Regions from separate parts of the Mesorhizobium sp. M0778 genome, predicted to be linked through region 1. Evidence: predicted binding sites of a transcription regulator. Region 1 holds the regulator's gene; each other region holds the start of a gene.
The links. Region 1 encodes LexA, which represses DNA repair genes until DNA is damaged. Its sites were predicted from a motif close to TGTTCNNNNTGTGTTCNG; they were not measured.

Region 1 (5,004 bases):
CGATCGACATGATCTCATCGTCGCCGTGGCTCCAGCCAAGCCTCGCCAGATAATTGAGCAGCGCCTCCGGCAGGTAGCCCATGGCGCGATAGGCCTCGACGCCGAGCGCACCGTGACGTTTCGACAGCTTGGCGCCGTCGGCACCGTGGATCAGCGGGATATGCGACATCGACGGCACCTCCCACCCCATGGCATGGTAGATCACCGTCTGGCGGGCGGCGTTGGTCAAATGGTCGTCGCCGCGGATGATGTGGGTGACGCCCATGTCGTGATCGTCGACGACGACGGCATGCATGTAGGTCGGGTTGCCGTCCGAGCGCAGAATAATGAAATCGTCGAGATCCCTGTTGGGAAAGCGTACGTCGCCCTGGACGCGGTCATGCACAACCGTCTCGCCGTCTGTCGGCGCCTTGATGCGGATCGCCCCCTTGGCGCCGGCCGGCGCCTCCGAGGGGTCGCGATCGCGCCAGCGGCCGTCATAGCGGGGAGGCAGCCCCTTGGCCCGTGCGCTCTCGCGCATTGCCTCCAACTCGGCAGGCGTCGCGTAACAATAATAGGCCTTGCCCATGCGAACGAGTTCCTCGGCCACCTCGCGATGGCGCGGCGCACGCTCGAACTGCGACACCGGCTCACCGTCCCATGTCAGGCCAAGCCAGGAAAGCCCGTCGAGGATGGCCGCGGTTGCCGCATCGGTGGAACGCTCGCGGTCGGTGTCCTCGATGCGCAGCAGCATCGTGCCGGCTGTGTGCTTGGCATACAGCCAGTTGAACAGCGCCGTGCGCGCCCCGCCAATATGCAGATAGCCGGTGGGCGAGGGGGCAAAACGGGTGACGACCTTGTCGGGCATGGAACTCTCAGGCAGGCGAAGGAAGTGGGTTTGCGGACTTTCGCGCGTTGCGCGTTCATGTAGCATAGGAGGTCGAGGGCGCAAGGGGCAGACCCGATGGCTGTGCGAGGCCGTGGTGCGGGCGAGGGCGAGGACGTTGGCAGCGGCGTCAGCGAACGCTTGCTGTTTGCCGCGCCCGTGCCTGTCCTGCCGGCACCGGCATTGCTGCCGGTTCCACGCTTTGATGCCCCGTCGCTGCCGGCGAGCGACCCAGCAACGGTTCTCGTGCCCGCGGCCGAGCCCATCGTGCGCCTACGCCGGCGTTTCCGCCTCCCGTCACCGTCCCGTATCCGCAACGGCGTAACCTCGGCGGTCGGCCTGGAGCTCGACCGTGGGGTCGCCTTCCTGCTGGTGCCGGTGTTCCTCGCATGCGGGGTGGTCGTATATTTTGCGCTGGCGGTGGAGCCGGCCTTTCCACAGCCGATCGCAATCGTCGCCTTGGCAGCCCTCTGTGCCGTCGCCTCGCGGTCGTGGCCCAGAACCCGCCTGTGCTTCATGGCGGCGTTGCTCTGCGCGCTTGGCGTGCTTGCCGCCAAGGTCGAGACCTGGCGTGTCGGAACGCATATGCTCGGTTCCGAAATCTCGACGCGCCTCACGGGTCGCGTCGTATCGTTCGAGCCCATGGCGAGCGGCCGCATCAGGCTGACGATCGATGTGATCTCAACTGCCAGGCCGACACTGCGCTACATGCCGGAACGGGTCCGCGTTTCGGCGATGAAAATACCGGCTGAGCTGACCGCCGGTTCCGAGATCGCCGGCTATGTGCGGCTGCTGCCGCCGACCGGGCCGGTGCGGCCCGACAGCTATGATTTCTCCTTCGACAGCTATTTTGCCGGTATCGGCGGCAGCGGCTTTTTTCTCGGCAATCCGAAAGTCGTGTCGTCGAGCAGCATGCCGTTTGCCGCGCGGCTTTCTTCCGCGATCGAAGACGCGCGCGAATCCATCGCCGACCATATCCGCAGCCGCATCGGCGGCGCCGAGGGCGAGATTGCTGCTGCGCTGATCGTCGGCGTGCGCGCCGGCATTCCCGAGGAGATCAACGAAGCGATGCGGCGTACCGGCATCTACCACATCATCTCCATCTCGGGGCTGCATATGGCGTTGGTCGCCGGCACCATTATGGCGCTGCTGCGCGGCGCCTTTGCGCTGTTTCCCGATTTCTCATCGCGACGGCCGGTCAAGAAATACGCGGCGGCCGCCGCGCTTTTTTCGATTGCGGCCTACCTCGTCTTTTCCGGCATTGTGGTGGCGGCCGAACGCAGCTTCATCATGTTGGCGGTGATGCTTATCGCCGTGCTGTTCGACCGGGCCGCGCTCACCATGCGCAACCTGGCGATCTCGGCCATCGCGGTCATTCTGGTGTCGCCGCACGAGGTGGTCGGTCCGAGCTTCCAGATGTCCTTCGCCGCGACGGCGGCCCTTGTCGGCGCCTATGCAGGCTGGTCCGATTACCGCGCCGGCGGGGCCACCACGCCGCCGCCCCGGCGGTCGCCGCTACGCTTTGCCACTAGAAAGGTACTGCTGGGCATGGGCGGCCTGGCGATGACCTCGATCATTGCAGGGAGCGCCACGGCGCTTTTCGCCATATGGCATTTCCAGCGCGTGGCGCCGCTCAGCCTGTTCGCCAATCTGGCCATCATGCCTATCGTCTCACTGGTCGTCATGCCCTTCGCCGTCCTCAGTGCGCTGGCGATGCCGTTCGGCGCGGATGGGCCTTTCCTCTACGTGATGGGCAAGGGGCTGACGGCGATGATCGCCCTGTCCGGGTGGATCTCCGAGCGCTCGCCGATCGATGCGGTCGGGCTGATTTCGCTGAGATCTGTCCTTTTGGTGACGATCGCCCTCGTCATTGCCAGCATGGCGACGACCTGGTTGCGGCTCGTGGCCCTTCCTTTTGCGCTCGCCGGCTTGCTAACGACAACGCAGACGCGCGTACCCGATGTATTGATCTCGGAGGACGCACGGCTCGTCGCGCTGCCGATCGGCAGCGGTGAACTCGCGGTCAACCGGGCACGCCCGAATGAGTTCACCATCGACAACTGGAAACGCGCGCTCACATCAGAGGCTATCGTCGCGCCGGAAACACCTGGAAAGAACGATCCGCAATTCGACATTGCCGATCCGGCCGACTTACCGCCGGGCATGCCGTTCATTTGCACGGACGGTCTCTGCCTTGCCAGGCATCCATCCGGCGCGATCATCGCGCTAGCCAATGACCGCGATACTGCACGGCCAGCCTGCGCCTTTGCCAGCTTGATCGTCATCGACGACGCCACCGCCCATAATCCCTGCTACTACGACCGGCTGGTCCTCGTCGTCACCAAACGGCAACTGGCGCGCGCGGGAAGTGCGGCCGTCTATTTCGATCCACAAGCGGCAACACGCGCCGAAATCCGCTTCGCCGTCGAAAAATCATACCGGCCCTGGCACGTGCAGCGGAAATTTTCACGCGCGGCGCGGGGCATGCCGCCATACCGCAGAGCCGACAAGCCAAAAGCCGGCGCCAAGGGCGCAGCTCAGTAGCGGCGGATCAGCCCAACGAGCTTGCCCTGCACCTTGACCCTGTCTGGTCCGAAGATGCGCGTCTCGTAGGCCGGATTGGCGGCTTCCAGGGCGATCGAGGCGCCCTTGCGGCGGAACCGCTTCAGCGTCGCTTCTTCCTCGTCGACCAGTGCCACCACGATCTCACCGGGGCTCGCCGTATCGGCATTGCGGATGATCACCGTGTCGCCGTCGAAAATGCCAGCCTCGATCATCGAATCGCCTTTGACCTCCAGCGCATAATGCTCGCCGCCCATGATCATGTCCGGCGGCACCGAGATCGAATGCGTCTGGTGCTGGATGGCATCGATCGGCACACCGGCGGCGATGCGGCCCATCACCGGGATCGACACGGCGGCGACGACATCGTCGTCATTGCCGGCTGCAGGCATCCGCGACGATGTCGGCTTGCCCTGCCGAGGACCTTGCCCAAGACTGCCCTGGATGACGCTCGGCGAGAACTTGCGTGCCGCATTGAGGCCGGGGGCGATCGAATCGGGCAGGCGCAGCACCTCCAGTGCACGGGCCCGGTTGGGCAAACGGCGAATGAAGCCGCGCTCCTCCAGCGCCGTAATCAGCCGGTGGATTCCCGATTTGGAAGCCAGGTCGAGCGCTTCCTTCATCTCGTCGAAGGAGGGCGGGATACCGCTTTCCTTCAGCCTTTCGTGGATGAACATAAGCAGTTCGTGTTGTTTGCGTGTCAGCATAGCGACCCCCAACAGAATCAGAAAAACAAACCCAGAACAAACACTATCTGTTCCAGTTGTGTTCCGCAACTGTTTAAAGTTTAATGAATGTGTTAGGGCTCGGGAAACGATACCACTCACCAAACCGGAACGCTGCATTTTCACCGCCGCGGGCGTCATCGCCTTGATTCTGCTTTCGTTTGCGGCCTCTGGGTTCCCAGAAGGCGGCACTGGTATCGGCCTTCAGCCGGCAAAGGGCACGGAATTGAAGCCGTATCGACTGTGCGGTTTGGTCAATGCACCGTGAACGAAACGAACTCAAAACGCCAACCTTGGGTTGGCTTGGCTCCTGGTTTCCACCGCGTGGTCAGGCAACTTGTCGCCGGTGGAGCCTTGCTGCGCGATACCAGGTAATGGAGAACCGCTCGTGACCGATGGATGCCGTCGATGCGTGTCCGGCGTTGCGGTGAATCTTGGGGGAGCAGACAAATCATGACAGGAATTCGCGATCTCGTGGCCATAAGGGCGATGGATGCTGCAGATCCGCTGCGCGCGATGCGCAACCGCTTTGTGCTGCCGCAAGGAGTGATCTATCTCGACGGCAATTCGCTAGGGGCCGCTTCGCGTGCAGCTTTCGATGAATTGAGCAAGGCAGCGACCGAAGAATGGGCGCATGATCTCATCCGCGCCTGGAACACGGCTGGCTGGTTCAACATGCCGCTCGAACTCGGCGACCAGCTCGGGCGCCTGATCGGTGCCGCGGCCGGCCAGACGGTGGTCTGCGACACGACATCGGTCAACATCTACAAGCTGCTGCACGCCGCCATGGCCATGCGGCCGGAGCGGCAGGTCATCGTCGCCGAGGGCGACAGTTTTCCGACAGACCTCTAC
Region 2 (5,004 bases), on a different contig from region 1:
AGCTTGCCCAGCCGTTCGAGATGGCCCTGCCATCCTTCATCGAGCATCTCAGGGTTTTGGAAGGCTGCGGGCTGGTGCGTTCGGAGAAGGCCGGCCGCGTCAGGACCTACCGGCTTGCGCCGGAGCCGCTGAAGCTCGCGGAAAGCTGGCTGGCCGAGCAGCGTGAGCTGTGGGAGCGCCGTCTCGACCAGTTCGACGACTACGTGCTGAAACTCAAGGAGACAGACAGATGAATATGGTCGCGTTTTTTCAACCCGATCCGAAGCTCGACCTCGTGCTCGAACGGACGATCGAGGCGCCACGAGAACTGCTGTGGACGGCCTTGACGAAGCCCCAGCATGTCCGCCAATGGTTCACGCCGAAGCCGTGGATCATCACCGATTGCGAGATCGACCTGCGGCCCGGCGGTCTGTTCCGCACCCGCATGCAGTCGCCCGACGGCAAGGAGGTCAACGACAGGCGTTGCTGCTACCTCGAGATCGTCCAGAACGAGCGGCTGGTGTGGACCGATGCGCTGCTGCCCGGCTACCGGCCGTCAGGCGACCCATTCATCACAGCCGTCATATCGCTGCAATCGCAGGGCGAGGCGACGCGCTACACCGCGACCGCTATCCACCGCGACGAAGCCACGCGCAACAGCCACGAGGAGATGGGCTTTTACGACGGCTGGGGCACGGTGGCGGATCAGTTGGCGGGCTACGTCAAGACGATCTGAGGGGACCCTGGCTTGGCTCACATTGCGGCCACGGAATCGTCGTGGCCGTTCAACCGCCAGCGCCCGAGCTCTTCGTACCGGCCTTGCCGGATCAGACTGCGGATGAGCACAAAGTCACGTACGGTCCAGCTGATGGGTTCGATCGCCCGTTCTCGAACCCTTTGAACCCGCAATTTGTCACGAAGCAATGTAACATGAGGTTCAAAGGAGCTCCCCACAAAGGGCTTCAGCGGGCTGTCGGCGATCAGGGCGGTAAGATTGCGCCAGAACGCTTGCAGCGGCGGGACGCCGTCGCTGCCACGCAGCACCAACGCACCGCCGCCGAAAGCCGACAACCGATCGAACGACACCTCAAACGGTTTCGCCTGGACCATCGAGGCGACGTGGCGGGCGATTTTGACCAATTCCTCCGGCAGTCCATCATAGTCGCCGAGCCCAATAAGCGAGATGTGCAGGCGTTCCGCCGGAAACACTTGCCCTCGCAATCCCGATTCTCGCCGCCAGACGGCGGCCCGGCGTGCAAGCGGCACGGCGATCGTACTTTCAAGAAGAATGGCGAAGAACAGCCGGTCATTCCAGCGCCGATCCAGCTCCTGCCAGTTGAACACGGCTTGGCCGTTTTCGGTGATCCTGAATGCGGGCAGCTCATTCATGTTCATTGCTCCTCTCAAAGCCATTCCCGCCCAGCCAAGCAGAATAGAACAAAAAGGGAACAAATCAAACGAAAATGATACGAGCGCCGGTACTGGCAGCACCAACGCTCGCAACCACATTTCGGTCGGCCGTATGTTGATGGCTCAGGCGCCGTCGCCGATGATGCCCTTGATCTCGAGGAAATCGTGGATCGCCCGGTCGGCGTATTCGCGGCCGTTGCCTAGCTGGACAGCATAGGGCAGTTGGCGCCACGGCGCAGGCTGATATGCGCCACGTCGCCGACGCTGAATTGAAAACCCTCCGCCCGGCGCGGCGCGTCGATCACCACCTGTGTCCCCTGCCCCAGCTCCGCATGAAGGCGCAAGGTGCGGCCGTGGAAGACGATGCTGTTCACCCGCACCGGTACAGTGCCGGCCGCCGCTTCGGTCGTCGCCAAAAAATCCTCTGGACGCACGCCGATGGTGCGCACCGTGCCCTCGCCAGGCAGTTCGCCCGTCTCCGAAACCGCTTCCAGCGGCAGGGCGCCGGCGGCGAACCGCAAGCGCTCGCCGTCACGGCCGACGAAGCGCGACTGCAGAAGGTTCATCGTGCCGATGAAGCTGGCAACGAATTTGGTGGCGGGCCGGTCGTAGAGGGTCGCCGGCGGCGCAATCTGCTCGATGCGGCCTTTGTTCATGACGACGATGCGATCAGAGATCGACAGCGCCTCGGTCTGGTCGTGCGTGACCATGACGAAAGTGGTGCCGAGGCGCGACTGCAGTCGCTTCAATTCGACCTGCATCTGTTCGCGCAGATGCGCATCGAGCGCCGATAACGGCTCGTCGAGCAGCAGCACGCGCGGTTCGCAGACGATGGCGCGGGCAAGCGCGACGCGCTGGCGCTGGCCACCCGACAATTCGGACACGCGGGCGCCGAGCTTTTCAGCAAGGCCGACCATGTCGAGCGCTGCGCCGACGCGCTTTGCCTGTTCGGCACCGGAGAGCTTGCGCAGCGACAAGCCGAAGCCGACATTTTCGGCGACGTTCATGTGCGGGAACAGCGCGTAGTCCTGGAATACGGTATTGACCGGACGGTCGAAGGGCCTGAGCGCACTGATGTCGCGGCCTTCGAGCAGAACCTTGCCGCTCGACGGGCTTTCGAAGCCGGCGATGACCCGCAGGCTGGTGGTCTTGCCGCAGCCGGATGGTCCGAGCAGGGTCAGGAACTCGCCGCGCGAAATATCGAGATCGACGGCATCGAGCCCGACGATGCTGCCGGGGAATATCTTGGAGACCTTGTCCAGCCGGACGAGTGGATCAGGTGCCATTGCGAACCTCGGACGGCTTGGTCGTGTTGACCCACAGGATCTGGCAGCGCTCGCTGCCCGGATTGCGGAAAGCATGCAGCAAGGTGCTCTTGAAGGCGAAGCTGTCGCCGGCCTTCAGGCCGTATCTGGTCGAATCGACCACCAGCTCGACCTCGCCCGAAAGGACGAACCCGAATTCATGGCCGGCATGGGCGTAGGCTTCGGCGGTGCCGCCACCGGCCTCCACCGTCACCAGCATGCCGGTCAGCGCAGCAGCCGGCGGCGACAGCAGCGACTTGGCGATGCCTTCCGACTTGACCGGGATCTGACGCCGGCTGTTGGCGCGCACACAATAAAGATCGTTGCCGGCGTCGTTGCCGTCGGCGATCAGCGCGGACGGCTCGATGTCGAGGGCGGCGGCGAGCGGCCAGATCACTCGGACCCGCAATGACGACATGCCGCGCTCGATCTGGCTCAGCGCTCCGATCGAGACGCCGGCTTTGGCTGCAAGTTCGGCCAGCGAGAGATTACGCTCCAGCCTGAGCGCCCGCACGCGCCGGCCGACCCTGACGTCGGCGTCGTCCTTCGGCTTCTCAGCCGCTTCGTCCAGCATGTCCATCCATTCGTCCTTTTTGCCAATGCTTTCCCTTCCCCTTGCGGGAGAAGGAAGAAGCAGGCTCAGCCGCCCGCCTTGACCTTCTCGAACATCTTGGCGAGTTCATCATTCTGTTTCATCGGCCCGGTGAAGATGGTGGTCTTCAACATCACTTCCGGATCGGACGGCAGCTGCAATTTCTCCAGCTCCTCCTTCGGCACGGCAGCGAAAGCCGAGCTGGTCGAGCTGCCATAGCCATAGGCCTGGATCAGGTATTTGCCCGAGTCCGTTTCCAGCCGGCTGTTGATGAAGTCATAGGCGAGGTCGACGTTCTTGGCGTCCTTGAGCATGACGAAACCGCAAGCCCAGGTAAGCATGCCTTCCTTCGGCTTCATGAACTCGACAGGCACGCCTTGCTTCTTCAGCGACGTGGCCGAGGCATTCCAGGTCATGGCGGCGACCAGCTGGCCGCTGGCCAGCGCCTGTTCGACCGATGTCATGTCTGTGGTGTAGTTTGAGAGCAGCGGGCGCTGCTCGCGCAGTTTCTCCGCAACCTTGTCCATCTGTTCCGCCGTCATGTCGAATGGATTGACGCCGGCAAGAAGGGCCGCCACCACCGGAGTGTCGTGGACGGCATCGATGGTCGCCATGCGCCCGGCATATTGCTTGTCCCAGAGCAGGTTCCAGCTCGCTTCCGGGTTCTTCACCAGATCGGTGCGGTAGAGAATCGAGGTGTTGCCCCAGTCCCACGGCACCATCCAGACCTTGCCGTCGCCGGCCTGCAGGTCGGGCAGGTTCTTGAAGACCGGGAAGATCGAATCCCAGTTCTTGATGCGCTTGGTGTCGATCGGCTGCAGCAGGCCTTCCTTGTTCCAGCGCGCCACCTTGTCATAGCATGGGTGCGCGACATCGGGGCGGAAGCCGGCCTTGACCTTGGTGAAAGCGTCATCGTCGTCGCCGAACATCGAGGCTTCGACACCATCCGGGTGCGCGGCGAGGAAGCTCTTGTTGAAGTCGGGCAGCTCATAGCCCGACCAGGTGAAATATTGCAGCTTGTCGCCGGCAAAAGCGACAGTCGACGCAAGCGCCAGCGCGAAGGCGGCCAGTCCGGTTTTCGCTGTCTTTGTCGTTATCGATTTCAGGTCGAATGCCATTGCAGTTCTCCTCTTTCGGTTTCTTCTGGTTTTGACAGGCTGGCGGTCGCTGGCCGCTGAGCGGCGGCAAGCCCGCGATGGCGCAGGATTTCGGCGAGTGCGGCGGTGACGAAGGACACGGCCAAGATCGCCGTGCCCAGCGCCATGACGGTCGGCAGCGATTTCGGGAAGCGCAGCTGGCTCCAGATATAAAGCGGCAGCGTCGGCTCGGTACCGGCAAGGAAGAAGGCGACGATGAACTCGTCGAACGAGGTCAGGAAGGCCAGCATGAACGCCGAGATAATGGCGGGCAGGCTGAGTGGCAGCATCACCCGCCTGAAGGTCGTCCAGTCGGAGGCGCCGAGGTCGAGCGCTGCCTCACGGATGGTCTTCGGGATGGCGGCGAAGCGGCTGCGCATGACCACCACCGTCGCCGGCAGCGCCACCAATATGTGGCCGAGCACAATGGCAATGCGCGACGGCCCAAAGCCGGCGAGGTTGACGAGGATGAGCAGCGATATGCCGACGATGACGCCTGGGATCAGGATCGGCAGCCGCGCTATGGCACTGATGGTGGCGGCCAGCGGCGAGCGTCCGTAGAGGTCCATGTAGGACACCGTGA
Region 3 (5,004 bases), on a different contig from region 1:
GTTCGTGGTGGTGCCGCTCGTCTTCGTCGTCACCTGTGGCGAGATCGACCTGTCGTTTCCGGCGACGATGGGCTTCGCCTCGTGGGTCTTCGCGCTGGTCGTGCAGGCCGGCTACGACCCGTTCGTCGGCATCGCCGCCGCAATCGTCACCGGCATGCTGCTCGGCTTCCTGGTCGGCTCGCTGGTCGTCTATGGCGGGCTGTCGTCGCTGATCGCCACGCTCGGCATGAATTTCCTGCTGCGCGGCCTGATCCAGATCATCAACGAGGGCAGGTCGACCGCGCTGACCGGCCTTGCCGACAGCTGGGCCTACAAGATCTTCTCCAGCCAGCTTTACGGCATCCCGGTGCAGATATTCTGGGCCATCGCCTTCGTCGTGCTGTCGGCGCTGCTCTACAACCGCCATCGCTTCGGTGCCCAGGTCAAGGTGGTCGGCGACAATCCCGACAGCGCCCAGCAGATGGGCATCGATGTCAAGCGCGTCAGGGTGAAAGTGTTCGTCTTCGTCGGTATCGGCGCGGCGATCGCCGGCACGTTCTCGGTAATGATCAACTTCACCTGGTGGCCGACGGCGGGCGACGGATACCTGCTGCCGGTGCTGGCATCGGTGTTCGTCGGAGGCACGCCGACCTGGGGCGGCATCGGCACCGTCGTCGGCGGCGCGATCGGCGCGGTTACGGTGTCCTTCATCCAGACCGGCGTCGTCGCGGCGGGACTGAGCGGCTTCTACGTCCAGTTCTTCAACGGGCTGATCATTATCCTGTCGCTGCTCGGCCATAAGTGGAACCAAGCGCGGTATCGGTGACCGGCGGCCTCAAACCCCCGTGACAAACCCGTCCAGCACGCGTTTCTGGCCGGCCTTGTCGAAGTCGATGGTCAGCTTGTTGCCTTCGATGGCCGAGATGTTGCCGTTGCCGAATTTCTGGTGGAAGACGCGGTCGCCAACGCTGAAGGGGGAGGGCGTGTCGGCGACGGATTTGGCGACCAGCTCGCCGTCGATGGTGCGGCCCTTGATCGAGGTGCGGCCGGCACCGTAGCCCGAGTCGGTTTCGCCATAGCCGATGCGCTCGACCTGGTGACCGGAGCGCGTGCCCCAATTGCGGTCGGTCGCCTCGGTGCGGTTCGCTTGAGCGCGCTGCCAGCCCGGCGTCGCATAGGTGTTGGAGAAAGCGCCGGATTTCTCGGCGCCGGAATTGCCGCCAATGTTGTCGAAGCGCGACGCCCCGTAGGGGTTCTGTCTTCCTGCCCCTTGGCCACCACGACCGGAGGCGAAAGAACCACCGCCATAGGCGTTGCCGTAACCGCCATAGGAGTTGCCGCTTTCGGCGACCTCGACATGGGCTTCCGGCAGTTCGTCGAGAAAGCGCGACGGGATAGTCGATTGCCAGAGGCCATGGATGCGGCGGTTGGAGACGAACCACAAATGCAGGTTCTTCTTGGCGCGGGTCAGCCCGACATAGGCAAGGCGGCGCTCTTCCTCCAGGCCGGAGCGGCCGCCCTCGTCGAGTGCGCGCTGATGCGGGAACAGGCCCTCCTCCCAGCCAGGCAGAAAGACGGTCTCGAATTCGAGGCCCTTGGCCGAATGCAGCGTCATGATGTTGACGGCGTCGAGCTCGGCGTTCTGCTCGGCGTCCATGACGAGTGCGACATGTTCGAGGAAGGAGCGCAGCGATTCGTACTCCTCCATGGAGCGGATCAGTTCTTTCAAGTTCTCGAGCCGGCCGGGCGCTTCCACCGAGCGGTCGTTCTTCCACATGTCGGTGTAGCCGCTCTCCTCCAAAATGGTCTCGGCGAGCTCGGTATGCGGGGTGGTTTCCAGAGCCTTCTGCCAGCGTTCGAAATTGGCGGCGACCTCGCGAAGTGCGGCGCGCGGCTTCGGCTTCAGCTCGTCGCTCTCGGCGAGTTTTGCCGCCGCCTCCAGCATCGGGATGCGAAGGGCGCGGGCGGTATCATGGATCTGGCGGATGGTGGCCTCGCCAAGCCCGCGCTTCGGCACGTTGACGATGCGCTCGAAAGCGAGGTCGTCGGCGCCTTGCGCGACGACGCGGAAGAAGGCCAGCGCGTCGCGGATCTCGAGCCGCTCATAGAAGCGCGGGCCGCCGATAACGCGGTAGTTGAGGCCGAGCGTGACGAAGCGGTCCTCGAATTCGCGCATCTGGAAAGACGCGCGGACGAGAATCGCCATATCGTTCAAATTGTGCTTCTGGCGCTGGTAGGCCTCGATGGTCTCGCCGACGGCGCGGGCCTCCTCCTCGGAATCCCAGGCGGCGTGGACATGCACCTTCTCGTCGTCCTCGGCGATCTTCTCGGTAAACAGCGTCTTGCCGAAGCGGCCCTCATTGTGGGCGATGAGATGCGAGGCGGTGCCGAGGATGTGCGCGGTCGAGCGGTAGTTGCGCTCCAGCCGGATGATGGTGGCGCCGGGGAAATCCTTGTCGAAGCGCAGGATGTTGTCGACTTCGGCGCCGCGCCAGCCATAGATCGACTGGTCGTCGTCGCCGACGCAGCAGATGTTAACTTTGCTTTCGCTCACGGCCGCGCGCGAGCTTCGCTCGCTGGCCTCCGCGGGGGCGGCCTGGCCGGCCGACGCCCGGTCGGGCTTGCGGCCTTCGGCCGAAGAGCGCCCAATCTCCCCCGCGAGGGGGGAGATTGGCTTGCCTTGAGGCCGCTGGGCCAGCAGGCGCAGCCACATGTACTGTGCGGTGTTGGTGTCCTGGTACTCGTCGACGAGGATGTAGCGGAAGCGCTTGTGGTATTCCTTCAGCACGTCCGGATTGGCGCGGAAGATGCGGATCGGGTGACATAGGAGATCGCCGAAGTCACAGGCATTCAGCGTCTGCAGCCGCTCCTGATAGGCCTTGTAGAGTTCGCGGCCCTTGCCGTTGGCGAAGGCACGGGCATCGCCCTCGGGGATGTCGGCGGGACCGAGGCCCTTGTTCTTCCAGCCGTCGATCATCTGGGCGAACTGCTTGGCCGGCCAGCGCTTGTCGTCCAGCCCTTCCGCCTGGATGAGCTGTTTGATCAGCCGCACGACATCGTCGGTGTCGAGAATGGTGAAGTCGGATTTGAGCCCGGCCAGCTCGGCATGTCGGCGCAGCAGCTTCACGCCAATCGAGTGGAAGGTGCCGAGCCACGGCATGCCCTCGACATTGCCTTCGCCGATCAACAGGCCGATGCGCTGCTTCATCTCGCGCGCCGCCTTGTTGGTGAAGGTGACGGCGAGGATCTGCGAAGGGAAGGCCTTGCCGGTGGCAAGGATGTGGGCGATGCGGGTGGTCAAGACGCGCGTCTTGCCGGTGCCGGCGCCGGCCAGCACCAGCACCGGGCCTTCCGTGGTTTCCACCGCCAGCCGCTGCTCGGGGTTGAGGCCGTTGAGATAATCGGGCGCGTTGTTTTGATTGCTGCGGGCAGCCATGGCGCGCGCGGCGATGCCCGACGGGGCCACGGGCCGCGCGTTCGGTTCGTCAAAAAAGGGCATGTCTTCCGAAAAGCCGGACATCTCTCCCCGAATGTAGTGATTCGGCAGCGAAAGGCCAGAAGTGTCTCCGTTTTGTTCTCTGTCCAGTCGGTAGACTCACAATCTGAATGGGTCCGCTAACCAAAACGCCGAGCTTGCCGTGGGTCGACGCCGTAAAACGCCGAGCTTGCTTGACAGGGGAAGCGGGCCGGAGAAAGTTGCGTGGGGGCAGGCACGCAATGCGGGGTTGCCCATGGACGCGTCGCGGAGCGCACCAGTCGAAGGAGCACCGTCTTGGCTGTGGTCATCACCTCCCTGATCCTTTTCCTCATCGGCCTGGCGCTTGGCGGCGGCGGCATCTGGCTCGTGACGCTGGGCGGCAGCTGGTATTACGTCATCGCCGGCATAGCTTTCCTGATCGCTGCCTGGCTGCTCTACAGGCGCAGATCCACGGCGCTGTGGCTCTACGCGGCGATCGTGCTCGGCACGCTCGCCTGGGCTGTCTGGGAAACCGGCTTCGACTGGTGGGAGCTCGGCCCGCGCGGCGGCATCATCGTGCTTGTCGCGCTGTGGCTATTGACGCCATGGGCGCGGCGCGGGCTTACCGGTCCCGACGGACGAGCGCCGCTGATCCTCGCGGTGCTGGCATCGCTCGGCGTCGCCGGTTATTCGATGACGACGGACCCAAAGGATATTGCCGGCCAACTCAACACCGACAAGGTGACGCCGACGGCCGAACTCGGCGGCAATGTGCCGGCCGGCGAATGGCACTATTACGGTCGCACGCAATATGGCCAGCGCTATTCGCCGCTCGACCAGATCACCCCCGAAAACGTTGCCAATCTGCAGCCGGCCTGGACCTATCGCACCGGCGACGTGAAAGGGCCCGACGACATCGGCGAGACGACCTATCAGGTGACGCCGCTGAAAATCGCCGACACGCTCTACATCTGCACGCCGCATAATTTCGCCATCGCCATCGATGCCGCGAGCGGCAAGGAGAAATGGCGTTTCGATCCGCAGGTCAAGCTCAACAAGGACCGCCAGCACCAGACCTGCCGCGGCGTGGCTTACTATGCCGATGCCAAGATCGCCGCCGGCCAGCCCTGCGCCACGCGCATCTATCTGCCGACATCGGACGCCCGGCTGATCGCGCTCGACGCGGCGAATGGCCAGGTCTGTCCGACATTTGCCGAGGGCGGCACGCTGAACCTGCTCGCCAACATGCCATATCCGAAGCCGGGCTATTACTATTCGACTTCCGCGCCGCTGATCGTCGCCAACAAGATCATCGTCGGCGGCGCGGTCAACGACAATTATTCGACGCAGGAGCCGTCCGGGGTCATCCGTGCCTACGATGCCGACACCGGCGCGCTGTTATGGAATTGGGATTCCGGCAATCCGGACCAGACGACGCCGCTGCCGCCGGGCCAGACCTACACCAACAACTCGCCCAATATGTGGTCGACGGCGAGCGCCGACGAGAAGCTCGGCCTGCTCTATGTGCCGCTCGGCAACAAGACGCCGGACCAGCTCGGCGCCGGACG

Region 2: NKI22_RS05700 (2'-5' RNA ligase family protein) is a predicted target of LexA. The motif match lies at 1,413-1,430, and genes of this name have one in related genera.
Region 3: NKI22_RS13790 (ATP-dependent helicase) is a predicted target of LexA. The motif match lies at 3,541-3,558, and genes of this name have one in related genera.

Annotation. Positions count from the first base shown of each region.
Region 1 covers NZ_JAMYPA010000010.1:100,349-105,352, reverse strand. Annotated here, with positions in the region: gene gltX (glutamate--tRNA ligase) at 1-847, opposite strand, end outside; gene NKI22_RS16380 (ComEC/Rec2 family competence protein) at 944-3,409, shown strand; gene lexA (transcriptional repressor LexA) at 3,403-4,134, opposite strand; gene kynU (kynureninase) at 4,606-5,004, shown strand, end outside.
Region 2 covers NZ_JAMYPA010000003.1:19,977-24,980, forward strand. Annotated here, with positions in the region: gene NKI22_RS05690 (ArsR/SmtB family transcription factor) at 1-233, shown strand, start outside; gene NKI22_RS05695 (SRPBCC family protein) at 236-715, shown strand; gene NKI22_RS05700 (2'-5' RNA ligase family protein) at 733-1,368, opposite strand; gene NKI22_RS05705 (ABC transporter ATP-binding protein) at 1,590-2,675, opposite strand; gene NKI22_RS05710 (cupin domain-containing protein) at 2,665-3,273, opposite strand; gene NKI22_RS05715 (ABC transporter substrate-binding protein) at 3,333-4,403, opposite strand; gene NKI22_RS05720 (ABC transporter permease) at 4,388-5,004, opposite strand, start outside.
Region 3 covers NZ_JAMYPA010000008.1:113,189-118,192, forward strand. Annotated here, with positions in the region: gene NKI22_RS13785 (ABC transporter permease) at 1-805, shown strand, start outside; gene NKI22_RS13790 (ATP-dependent helicase) at 815-3,499, opposite strand; gene NKI22_RS13795 (glucose/quinate/shikimate family membrane-bound PQQ-dependent dehydrogenase) at 3,752-5,004, shown strand, end outside.